Regions from separate parts of the Pseudomonas rustica genome, predicted to be linked through region 1. Evidence: predicted binding sites of a transcription regulator. Region 1 holds the regulator's gene; each other region holds the start of a gene.
What was found. Region 1 encodes FliA, which starts transcription of late flagellar genes. Its sites were predicted from a motif close to CTAAAGTTTNNNNNNNNNNNGCCGNTAA; they were not measured.
Positions count from the first base shown of each region.

Region 2: motA (flagellar motor stator protein MotA) is a predicted target of FliA. The motif match lies at 1,552-1,579, and genes of this name have one in related genera.
Region 3: ACP3TY_RS10765 (methyl-accepting chemotaxis protein) is a predicted target of FliA. The motif match lies at 1,413-1,440, and genes of this name have one in related genera.

Region 1 is NZ_CP188200.1:3,829,205-3,833,396, forward strand. Features, by position in the region: gene ACP3TY_RS17330 (chemotaxis protein CheA) at 1-243, opposite strand, end outside; gene ACP3TY_RS17335 (protein phosphatase CheZ) at 280-1,068, opposite strand; gene ACP3TY_RS17340 (chemotaxis response regulator CheY) at 1,087-1,458, opposite strand; gene fliA (RNA polymerase sigma factor FliA) at 1,625-2,365, opposite strand; gene fleN (flagellar synthesis regulator FleN) at 2,362-3,192, opposite strand; gene flhF (flagellar biosynthesis protein FlhF) at 3,309-4,192, opposite strand, start outside.
Region 2 is NZ_CP188200.1:5,004,682-5,008,873, reverse strand. Features, by position in the region: gene ACP3TY_RS22845 (HDOD domain-containing protein) at 1-1,481, opposite strand, end outside; gene motA (flagellar motor stator protein MotA) at 1,648-2,499, shown strand; gene motB (flagellar motor protein MotB) at 2,503-3,555, shown strand; gene ACP3TY_RS22830 (toll/interleukin-1 receptor domain-containing protein) at 3,664-4,149, opposite strand; gene ACP3TY_RS22825 (caspase family protein) at 4,149-4,192, opposite strand, start outside.
Region 3 is NZ_CP188200.1:2,313,990-2,318,181, reverse strand. Features, by position in the region: gene ACP3TY_RS10775 (DUF1294 domain-containing protein) at 7-435, opposite strand; gene ACP3TY_RS10770 (undecaprenyl-diphosphate phosphatase) at 432-1,262, opposite strand; gene ACP3TY_RS10765 (methyl-accepting chemotaxis protein) at 1,568-3,202, shown strand; gene pnuC (nicotinamide riboside transporter PnuC) at 3,462-4,025, shown strand; gene ACP3TY_RS10755 (AAA family ATPase) at 4,022-4,192, shown strand, end outside.

The sequences.
Region 1 (4,192 bases):
CTCACCCTTGCGCAGGATGTCGAACACGTTTTCGGCGATGTGACAGCACTCCACCAGCTCATTGAGCTGAAGGAAGCCGGCGCCCCCTTTTACAGTGTGGAAACCGCGAAAAATTGCATTGAGCAGATCCGCGTCATCCGGTCGGCTTTCCAGCTCGACCAGTTGCTCGGACAGTTGCTCAAGAATCTCGCCGGCCTCAACCAGGAAATCCTGAAGGATCTCTTCATCGGCGCCGAAGCTCATTAATGGGGTGCTCCTAACAGGTCTAAAAACCTAAACTCAAAATCCAAGGCTGGATAACAAATCGTCCACATCGTCCTGACCGGACACAACGTCTTCTCGTTTATCGGCATGAATCTGCGGACCTTCACCCTGCGAGAGATGTTTTTGTGGATCTTTTTCTGCAAGCATCGCGGCGCGGTCATGTTCGATGCCCGCAAAGCGGTCCACCTGACTGGCCATGAGTACGAGTTTGAGCAAATTGCTTTCGACTTCGGTGACCAGTTGGGTCACGCGTTTGATCACCTGACCGGTGAGGTCCTGGTAATCCTGGGCCAGCAAAATGTCGTTGAGATTGCTCGACACCGCACGGTTGCCCGTGTGGCTGCGTGACAGAAAACCGTCGACCCGGCGCGCCAGTTCGCGGAACTCTTCAGCCCCGACTTCGCGGCGCATGAAACGGCCCCAATCCGTGCTCAGAGCCTGGGCTTCTTCAGCCAGACCATTGACCACCGGCGTGGCGCTTTCCACCAGATCCATGGTGCGGTTGGCCGCAGCTTCCGTCAGCTTGACCACATAGCCCAGACGTTCGGTGGCGTCGGTGATTTGCGACACTTCCTCGGCCTGCGGCATGTGCGGATCGATCTGGAAATTGACGATCGCACTGTGCAGTTCGCGTGTGAGCTTGCCCACTTCCTGATACAGGCCGCGGTCACGGGTCTGATTGAGCTCATGGATCAGTTGCACAGCGTCGCCGAACTTGCCTTTTTCAAGGCTCTCGACCAGTTCGACCGCGTGTTTTTTCAGGGTCGATTCGAAATCGCCCTGTGAAAATTCTTTATGCTCCATAGCTCCCCCGCGCGTTCATCAGCCGATGCGTTCGAAAATCTTCTCGATTTTGTCTTTCAGCGCCTGAGCCGTGAAAGGTTTGACGACGTAGCCGTTCACACCGGCCTGAGCGGCTTCGATGATCTGCTCGCGCTTGGCTTCAGCAGTCACCATCAATACCGGCAGGTGCTTGAGCTTTTCATCGGCACGCACGTGACGCAGCAGGTCGATACCGGTCATGCCCGGCATGTTCCAGTCCGTTACCAGAAAGTCGATGCTTCCGCTGTTGAGCACTGGAATGGCAGTGGTGCCATCGTCAGCCTCGACGGTGTTGGTGAACCCAAGATCACGCAGCAGGTTCTTGATGATCCGCCGCATCGTTGAGAAGTCATCAACGATGAGGATTTTCATGTCTTTGTTCAATTCGACCTCCAAGCAGTCTTAAACGCGCCCAGCACCTGGACGCGCCACTTCAATCAATCGGCGCAGCACTCGAAGACTGTCTGGAGCACAACAGAGCAAGACCGGTGCCGTTCATCACCGCACCAGCCTCGTTCGCAGTGTCCCCACACTGCCTTCAGCGCGCTCGCCACTCCCCCAAACGCCCCCGCAAACGGGCCGCGCACTGGCTGTGTAACTGGCTGACCCGCGATTCACTGACGCCAAGGACTTCACCGATTTCCTTGAGGTTCAGCTCTTCGTCGTAGTACAGCGCCAACACCAGTCGCTCACGCTCCGGCAAATTGGCAATCGCGTCCGCCAGCGCCGCCTGGAAGCGTTCATCTTCCAGATCGCGTGACGGCTCAAGATGAGCACTCGCGCCATCCTCGTGCAGCCCTTCGTGTTCGCCGTCCTGCAACAGATCGTCGAAACTGAACAGGCGACTGCCCAAGGTGTCATTCAAAATCCCGTAGTAATCGTCGAGACTCAATTGGAGTTCGGCCGCAACTTCGTGATCTTTAGCATCACGGCCGGTTTTAGCTTCAATTGAGCGAATTGCGTCGCTGACCATCCGGGTATTGCGGTGAACCGAGCGTGGCGCCCAATCCCCTTTGCGCACTTCGTCGAGCATCGCGCCGCGGATTCGAATGCCCGCGTACGTTTCGAAACTGGCGCCTTTGCTGGCGTCGTATTTGGTCGAGACTTCAAGCAGGCCGATCATCCCGGCCTGGATCAGGTCTTCAACCTGCACACTTGCCGGCAACCGCGCCAGCAAGTGATAGGCAATGCGTTTGACCAGCGGCGCGTAACGCTCGATCAGTTCGTACTGAGCGTCGCGTGCCGACTTCTTGTAGTAATTCATACCGCTAGCGGTCATAGCACGGGCCCTGCCGTTTGCTGCACGAGGCGCTCGACAAAAAACTCAAGGTGGCCGCGCGGGTTGGCGGGCAGCGGCCAGGTGTCGACCTTTTGCGCGATGGCCTTGAACGCCAGCGCGCACTTGGAACGCGGGAAGGCTTCATAGACAGCGCGCTGCTTCTGCACCGCTTTGCGCACGCTTTCGTCGTAAGGGACGGCGCCGACGTATTGTAAGGCGACGTCGAGGAAGCGATCCGTGACCTTGGTCAACTTGGCGAACAGGTTGCGACCTTCTTGCGGGCTCTGCGCCATGTTGGCGAGGACGCGGAAGCGGTTCATGCCGTAATCGCGGTTGAGCAGTTTGATCAGTGCGTAAGCGTCAGTGATCGAGGTCGGCTCATCGCAGACCACCAGCAACACTTCCTGCGCTGCGCGAACGAAACTGACTACCGAGTCACCAATACCTGCAGCGGTGTCGATCACCAGAACGTCGAGATTGTCGCCGATGTCACTGAAGGCCTGAATCAGGCCGGCGTGTTGCGCCGGGCTCAGATGAACCATGCTCTGCGTGCCGGACGCGGCCGGTACGATGCGGATCCCGCCGGGACCCTGCAACAGTACGTCGCGCAGCTCACAGCGGCCTTCAATGACATCGGCCAGAGTGCGTTTGGGTGTCAGGCCCAGCAGAACGTCGACGTTCGCCAGTCCCAGATCGGCGTCCAGCAGCATGACCCGACGGCCAAGCTCTGCCAGCGCCAGAGACAAGTTCACTGACACGTTAGTTTTGCCGACGCCACCTTTGCCGCCGGTCACCGCGATCACCTGTACGGGATGCATGCTGCCCATGTTATTTCTTTACCTTGTCTTGCATAGACGGAGGCCACATTACTGGCTGCGCGTTCACAAACGGAACAATGCATGGCAGACCATCGATGTAGGTACAAAAACTGTTCATGAATACCTCAGCCTACCTGCTTGGTGGGGCTGTGGTAGATATCAGCGAACATGTCAGCCATGGCTTCTTCGCTGGGTTCTTCCTGCATTTGCACGCTGACGGCGCGGCTGACCAGTTGATGACGACGCGGCAGATGCAAATCATCCGGAATCCGTGGGCCATCGGTCAGGTACGCGACCGGCAATTCATGACTGATCGCCAGGCTTAACACTTCGCCAAGGCTGGCCGTTTCATCCAGTTTAGTCAGGATGCACCCGGCGAGCCCGCAACGCTTGTAACTGTGATAAGCGGCGGTTAGAACCTGTTTCTGGCTGGTGGTTGCCAAGACCAGATAATTTTTTGAACGGATGCCACGCCCGGCGAGGCTTTCGAGCTGCATGCGCAGGGCCGGATCGCTGGCTTGCAGGCCGGCGGTATCGATCAGCACCACGCGTTTGCGCAGCAATGGATCCAGCGCCTGCACCAGCGACTGGCCCGGATCAACGTGGGTCACCGGCACATTGAGAATGCGGCCCAGGGTCTTCAGTTGTTCCTGCGCGCCGATGCGGAAGCTGTCCATGCTCACCAGCGCAACATTCTGCGCGCCGTATTTCAGCACATAACGTGCGGCCAGTTTCGCCAGCGTGGTGGTCTTGCCCATGCCGGCAGGGCCGACCATGGCGATCACACCGCCCTCTTCCAGCGGCTCGACTTCCGGCACGGCAATCATTCGCGCCAGATGCGCGAGCAGCATGCGCCAGGCCTGACGCGGCTCTTCGATATCGCTGATCATCGACAGCAGATCACGCGACAGCGGGCCAGACAGACCGATGCGTTGCAGACGGCGATACAGATTGGCTTGCGCCGGACGGCTGCCCTGCAGTTGATTCCAGGCCAGTGTGCCGAGCTGCA
Region 2 (4,192 bases), 1.2 Mb from region 1:
CCAAAGGCCTGCACAGTGATGTCGGCAAACGGCCCGCCGCCCTGATCGGCGACGACGATCATGATCACCCGGCCATTGTTGACCAATGAACGCAGGAACAAATGCTCGCCGCGAAACAGCGTGCACAGGCCCGGCGGCAGCAGCGCGGAAAATTGTGCATTGTTGTCCGGGTTGATCCGCACCTGCGCCTGTTGCGCGAGCAAACGTTGCAGCACGCTGCTCTGGCTGACGACAAAATTCAGCGCCGCCGCTTCTTTCGGCAGGCCGGAGGTTTGATTCACGCGCAGATTGGATTGCGTGCGGTCAGCCATCAGGATCATCACCCGACGCATGCCGCTGGCCACCAGCGCATCGCGGGCGGCGACGGTCAGGCTCATGGCATTGGTGAAACGGCTCGGCTCGGCTAGCAGTTCGGCGCATTGCTTGCGCCACTGGCTCAAATCTTCAGAGGTCGGCGCGGCGGCGGGCAGCATGCCGGCGGGTAAACGACGAATGCCCCACGGCCACAGCAGGGAAACCGCCGGGTGCCACAAATCAGGCATCGCATGTTGCCGGGCACTGTTCGCGGCTTGTTGGTGCAACTGTTGCTGCACCTCGTCCATGGAAATCTGCAGGTAAAGGCTGGTCAGGTACTGCCAGCGTTCACTGTGCGGACTGTCCCAGGCCTGTTGCGCCGACAGCGCCAGACCGTTGGCCAGCAGCACGGTGTTGGCCGGTTGATTGAGCCAGCGGCGCAGGGTCGGGTCATCGTCGAGGCGATTTTGCTGGCGCAGCGGGTGTTCGCTGTCGCGGGCGATGCGCAGCACTTTGACCAGTTCACGCTGTTCGCTGAGCAGCAATTTATAGCCTTGCTGCACCCAGATCGGCAGGTGCCAGACCGCAACCAGCGCTTCCGCGATCCGCAGCAGGCGCACGCCGAACAATTGCTTTTCGACGGTGCGCGCCGACTCGCCCTTGTGGATAACCCGCAGCTCCCACTCTTCGAGCAACTGTGGATAAGTCAGCGCCAGTGGCCACAGCGGCGACAGAAACAACAGGCTGCCCCAATGAATGTCCTGCCACAGCCGCGCCAGGCGACTGGCGAAAAAACCGTTGGCCTGTTGCGTCGCGTGCTGGCTGATCATCTGCAATTGGCGCAGGGCCTTGGGGATTTGCATCTGCGGTTCGGCTGGCAGGCGCGCGAGCAGTTCTTCGGTGCGGGCGAGGCCGAGACGGTTGATCGCCACTTCCAGATTTTCCGCCGGCGTGCCCATGTTGCCGTGGGTGTGACGATTGGCCTCACGGATGATGCTCAAGGCCAGCGCCGGGCTGTCCTGCATCAAATCGGCGATGTCGCGCAGCGAACTGCGGTTGTCACGGATCGCGCGACAGACCTTGTCATGCGCCTCTTGCGGCACCGGCAGGCGAACGCTGTCGAGCAGCTTGACCCAGCCTTCGAGGGTGGTCGGTTTTGCGTGTGGGACGTTCGTTTCATTAGCCATGTCTGGACGGGATCTTCATCTGCTTTAGACGCGCCCGGCATGGGCTAAATTGGCTTTTCGCCTGAACTGGCTATAGTCTGGCGCAGTTTTGCCGATAAGTAGAAGAAGAGATTTTTTAACTTCCGAATATGACCTTGAACCCGACTTAAATAAGTACTTTCTACCTATGGCTAAAATTATCGGCATCATCGTCGTATTCGCGAGCGTGCTCGGCGGATACGTGCTTTCCCACGGCAAAATTGCCGCCCTGATCCAGCCTTTCGAGGTGTTGATTATCGGTGGCGCGGCACTCGGTGCGTTCCTGCAGGCCAACCCCGGCTACATGACGATGCACGTGCTCAAGAAATCCCTGAGCATGTTCAGTTCGCGCTTCACCCACACGTTCTATCTGGAAGTGCTGGGTCTGATCTACGAGATCCTCAACAAGAGCCGCCGCGAAGGCATGATGGCCATCGAGGGCGACATCGAAGATGCCGCCGCGAGCCCGATCTTCGCCAAGTACCCGGCCGTGCTCAAAGACGAACGCATGACCGCGTTCATCTGCGATTACCTGCGGATCATGTCGTCCGGCAACATGGCCCCGCACGAGCTGGAAGGCTTGTTCGACATGGAGCTGTACAGCCTTAAAGAAGACCTCGAACACCCATCCCACGCGGTGAACGGCATCGCCGACGCCATGCCGGGTTTCGGTATCGTTGCGGCGGTACTCGGTATCGTGGTGACCATGGCTTCGCTGGGTGAAGGCGATCAGAAATCCATCGGTCTGCACGTCGGTGCGGCACTGGTGGGTACCTTCTTCGGTATTCTCGCGGCGTACGGTTTCTTCGGCCCGCTGGCGCATTCGCTGGCCCACGACGCCAAGGAAGAGCTGAACGTTTACGAAGCCATCAAGGCATCGCTGGTGGCTTCGGCTTCTGGCATGCCGCCATCGCTGGCAGTCGAGTTCGGGCGCAAGGTTCTGTACCCGGCGCACCGTCCAAGCTTCGCCGAGCTGGAACAAGCGGTTCGCGGTCGCTAAGTCATGGAAAATAATCAGCCGATTATCATCAAGCGCGTCAAGCGCATAGCCGGTGGGCATCACGGCGGGGCGTGGAAAATCGCCTTCGCCGACTTTGCGACGGCGATGATGGCGTTCTTCCTCGTGCTGTGGCTGTTGTCCACCGCCACGCCTGAGCAGAAGATCGCCATCGCCGGTTATTTCAAAGACCCGGTCGGCTTCTCCGAAAGCGGCACGCCGTACATCATCGACTTGGGCGGCACGCCGACCCTGGCGCCGGAAAATACCCTCAACCCTGAGGTGAAATCCCAGCCGCAACCAGACAAGGTTACCGTCGACACCGAACAGGTCGAAGGCATGGCCGAGCAGGTCGAGAAAGAACGTCTGGAACTGCTCCTGCAAGAACTGCAGAACAAGGTCGACGAGAACCCGCAGCTGCAGAAATTCAAGGATCAGATCCTCTTCGAGATCACCCCGAACGGCTTGCGTATCCAGATCATGGACGCCGAAAACCGGCCGATGTTCGACTCAGGCTCTGCACGCCTGAAGCCGTACTTCGAAGACATCTTGCTGGCGATGGCCGATACCATCAAAGCGGTGCCGAACAAGATCAGCATCAGCGGCCACACCGACGCCAAGCCGTACACTGGCACCGGCGATTTCGGAAACTGGGAGCTGTCGGCCAACCGCGCCAACGCTGCACGTCGTGCACTGGTGGCGGGTAGCTATCCGGATGCGCAAGTGGCGCGAGTGGTCGGTTATGCCTCGTCGGCGTTGTTCGACCGGGAAAATCCGTTCAACCCGGTCAACCGCCGCATCGACATCGTCGTCCTGACCAAAAAGGCCCAGGAAGCGATCGAGGGTGCGCAAGGTGCGGACGCAGCGAAACCAGTCGATGAAAGCCACAACGGCGCCACCCCGGCAGCGCCGGTTGATCCGAATGCTCTGCCGGCGGATCAGCAACCGGTGCCGCCGCATGAGTTGCGTGAACGGCTGAACTTGTTTGATGACGCCGCGCCGAAACCGGCGGAACCGGGGAGTGCGGCGCCAGCGCCGGCTCCTGCGCCGAAGCAGTAAGAGACGAAAAAGCCGACAGAGATGTCGGCTTTTTTGTGGTTGTCGGTTTCATTTTGCAGATCATTTTCTTAACGCCACGAAAATGATTGAGAGGCGGTCAGTGAGATCTCAAAACCCCCGCCGAATCCTGCCCTTCAACTGATCATGAAACTGCTCAGCATTCCTCTTGTAAGTCCCCTTCATCGACTCACTCATCGAATCCAGCATCACCGAACGCTTGTTCGTCACTTCCTCACGATAAGCATCAATAAAGAAATCCAGATCTTTATCCGTACTCAATTTCGGCCATTTATCCAGATACAGCGGCAGCTCCGCCGGCCCGGTCTTGAACGAGCAGATCCGCCGGTTGCTGATGGTCGCCTCACCAATCTCGAACGGCACCCACCACGACGAAGCCGTCCGCTCCGAGACCACTGCCAGCAAGTGCGTGCACTCGGTGATGTTGCGGGTGATGACGCCGGTGATGTCGTCGGTGGTCTGTGATTCCGGATCGAGCACATCCAGATAAGTCTTGATGTTCGCCTGTTTCAGGCGACTGTTGATCGCCATGGCCTGCATACGATCCATGTGGCGGTAGCTGATAAACACAGGCATCAGAAGTGTCCTTTGATTGCGAGTTCGCGGTAGTAGGCGCCGA
Region 3 (4,192 bases), 1.5 Mb from region 1:
ATTTGTTTAGAACAGGGCCAGCAGGTTCGAGCCGAGGAATATCTGGTCGATCCAGAACACTTGATGCAGCGCAACGATCATCCAGAACAGCACCTGAAACGACACCTTGCGCGTCTTGTGCCGAAACACTTGCTGGGCGATCAACGCACCCGGCCAGCCGCCGGCCAGTTCCACCGCGTGAAGGATGTTCTCCGGCGTGCGCCAGGCATCGGCGCGCGCCTTGCGTTTATCTGCCCAGTACAGAAAGAACGCCAGCACGCTAACGATGCCGTATGCCGCCAAAGGCACCAGCGAGATCCCGCGCATCCACATCGACAGCGAGCCGAACAACGGCAACGCGAGAACGATCAGCAGCACCACCAGTTTCAATTTCAGATGCTGAATGTTGCCGCCCGAAGGTCGCCCTTCCGGCCGGCGTGCGCGGGAATCACTCATGGCTTGGCTGCCGACCAGTCCACCCAGCCAAACTGCCAGGTCGCCAGAATCACCAGACCGAAGACGATCCGGTACCAGGCGAACGCCGCGTAGCTGTGGCTGGCGATGAACTTGAGCAAGCCTTTCACCGCGATCATGGCGAAGATGAAGGCGGTGACAAAACCAATGGCGAATACTGGAAAGTCCGCCGGCACAAACAAGTGGCGGTACTTGAAGCCCGAGTAAACCGCTGCACCGACCATGGTTGGCATGGCGAGGAAGAACGAGAACTCGGTTGCGGTTTTGCGCGACAGACCGAAGAGCAAACCACCGATGATCGTCGAGCCGGAGCGCGAAGTCCCTGGAATCATTGCCAGACATTGGGCGAAACCGATTTTCAAGGCGTCCGTCCAGCGAATCTCATCGACCGTTTCGGCATGCACTTCATGCTGACGCTTTTCCGCCCACAACATGATGATGCCGCCAATGACCAGAGCCGCCGCAACGGTGATCGGGTTGAACAGGTACTCATGGATCAGGTCGGCAAAAATCACCCCCAATACCACTGCCGGCAAGAAAGCGATCAGCAGATTAGCGGTAAAACGCCGCGCGCTCGGCTGGGTCGGTAAACCGATGACCACGTCGAGAATCTTGCGGCGAAACTCCCAGACCACCGCGAGGATCGCGCCGAGCTGGATGATGATATTGAACGCCATGGCCCGTTCGCCGCCGAAGTTGAGCAAGTCGGCAACGATGATCTGGTGTCCGGTACTGGAAATGGGCAAAAACTCCGTGAGCCCCTCTACAACTCCAAGTATCAGTGCCTGCAAGGCGGTCCAAAGATCCATCAATCCCCCAAAGAGCGATGCACGACGGCATGCCCCGATAGTATTTTTCTTACGTTCACTGCGATCAGCGTAGCTGTTTATGGCTGTACCGATTCCGCGCGCACAGGATCCACACGAAATGGTCAAAATTCCGTGAAATATCAACTTGGATTCAGGTTTTTACGCGCGGGGCCGAAATCCTATCAGACAAGCCGTAAAAGCGCTGCCGCGTTATACGACTTGGGTCGCGTAGGCCGCATCACCGAATCGTGGTTGGATGCTGGCGATGGTTTATGACAATAAAAAGAACCCGGAGTGACAGCGTTATGAACAGCTTGCGCAGTGTGTCGATCAGCCGACGCTTGTGGCTCATCTTGGTGGTAGCGGTGGTCATGTTGTTGACCTTGGGCGCCTTGATGCTCAAGCAGATCCACGCCGACCTCTATCACGCCAAAGCCCAGAAAACCCAGCATGTGGTGCAAACCGCCAGCGGTCTGCTGACCTATTACCACGACCTGGAAACCGCCGGCACCCTGAGCAAAGAGGCCGCGCAGAAGCAGGCGCTGACTGCGATCCGCGGCCTGCGCTATGACCAGAACGACTATTTCTGGATAAACGACCTCACGCCCGTGATGGTCATGCACCCGACCAACCCCAAACTTGAAGGCCAGAACCTCTCGGCAATCCGCGATCCGGACGGTTTTGCGGTGTTTAACGAGATGGTCGCCATCGCCAAAGCCAAGGGCGCCGGCATGGTGGATTACCGTTGGCCAAAACCCGGTGCCAGCGAACCTGTGGCCAAGACGTCCTACGTCAAACTGTTCGAGCCGTGGGGCTGGGTACTTGGCTCCGGCGTGTATATCGACGATGTGCAGGCCGAATTTCAGGGCCAGGTGATCAAAGCCTCGGCGATTGGTCTGGCGATTGCCGTGATCATGGCGCTGCTGGTGATTCTGATCGCGCGCAGCATCGTTCGGCCGTTGCAGGAAACCGTGAACGCCATGGCCAACATCGCCAGCGGCGAAAGCGACCTGACTCGCAGTCTCGATACCCACGGTCAGGACGAAGTCACTGAGTTGGCGCACCACTTCAACGCCTTCACGGCCAAGCTGCGTAGGGTGATCGGCGACTTGCAGGTCTCGGCCAGTGCGCTGGGGGTGTCGTCCAGCGAACTGGGCAACGATGCCTCGCAGGCGCAGCAACGCAGTCAGCAGCAATCGCAGCAAATGGAGTTGGTGGCCACCGCGATCAACGAGGTGACCTACGGCGTGCAGGACGTGGCGAAAAACGCCGAGCACGCGGCCGCCGAAATGCGCGACGCCGAAGCGCAGGCACAACAGGGACAGATCAATATCGATGGCAGCTTGCAGCAAATCGACAAACTGTCGGGGACGATTGATCAGGCGGTTGAAGTGATTCGCACATTGGCTGCTGAGAGCACGCAGATTGGCAGTGTGCTGGAAGTGATTCGTTCGATTGCCGAGCAGACCAATCTACTCGCGCTCAACGCTGCTATCGAAGCGGCGCGTGCTGGTGAACAGGGTCGCGGTTTTGCGGTGGTGGCGGATGAGGTTCGATTGCTCGCGCAACGGACGCAGAAGTCGACGGCGGAAATTCAGACGATGATTGAGCGTTTGCAAAATCATTCCGAAGCGGCCGTGAAGGTGATTGGCGACAGCAGCAAGGCTTCGCAGCTGACCATTGAGCAAGCAGGACTGGCCGGGGCCAGTTTGAGTGCGATTGGCCAGGCACTGCGCAATCTGAATGGCTTGAACGCTTCGATTGCCAGCGCCACGCTGCAACAGGCGCATGTGGTTGAGGACATTAACCAGAACGTGACGCAAGCGGCCGGGCTGTCGCACAGCACGGCGTTGGCGGCGGAACAGTCGAGTGTGGCCAGCATAAGGCTTGCGCAACTCAGCGAACAGCTGAACGGCTTGCTGCGCCAATTCCGTGTCTAACCCCCCAATTGCCTGTGGAACACTAATCCTGTGGTGAGGGAATTTATCCCCGATCGGCGGCGTAGCCGTCGTAAAACCAGCCAGCGCGTTCTAACTGCCAGAACGCGTTGGCTGGTTTTGGGAGCGCTGCGCACTCCATCGGGGATAAATCCCCTCGCCACAGGGAAATTTGTTGCCAACAGTGCGTGTGCGGTAGCTAACGCCCCTTAGCCGTCTCTGGGTACAATCCGCCCCCCTTCAACTCCCCCAAGGAAGACTCATGTCCGGGCTCGAACTGTTTGCCGCCGCTCTCGGTGTGATTGCCGTGTGGCTGACGGTTAAACAGAATCCGCTGTGCTGGCCGATCGGGCTGGTCATGGTGTTGCTCTACAGCTGGATCTTCTTTGAGGTGAAGCTGTATTCGGACATGTTGCTGCAAGTGATCTACGCCGCCCTGCAAATCTACGGCTGGTGGCAGTGGACGCGGGCCGGGACGATGCATGACGGTCGGCAGGTCACCCGCCTCGATCAGCGTTCGATTCTGTTGGGGCTGGGTGTCGGCGCGGTTGGCAGTTTGTTCCTGGGCGCGGCGATGGCGCACTGGACGGATGCCGCGCAACCTTGGCTGGACGCAGCGCTCACCGGTTTTAGCCTGGTCGCACAGTTGTGGATGGCGCAGAAACGTCTGCAATGCTGGGCGTTGTGGTTTGTGCTCGACGTGATTTTTGTCGGCCTGTTCATCTATAAAGGCCTGTACCTCACCGCTGCGCTGTACGCCTTGTTCACCCTGATCGCGGTGCAAGGCTGGCGTGAATGGCGAGCTGATCCGGCGTTGCGCACATGAAAGTCGTGGTGCTCACCGGCCCTGAATCGACGGGCAAGAGCTGGCTCGCTGCCGGCCTGCAAAAGCAGTTTGGCGGGGTTCGGGTGGATGAGTACGTGCGCCGGTTCATCGAAGAGAATCCGCGCGATACTTGTCTGGCTGACATTCCCGCGATCGCCCGTGGCCAG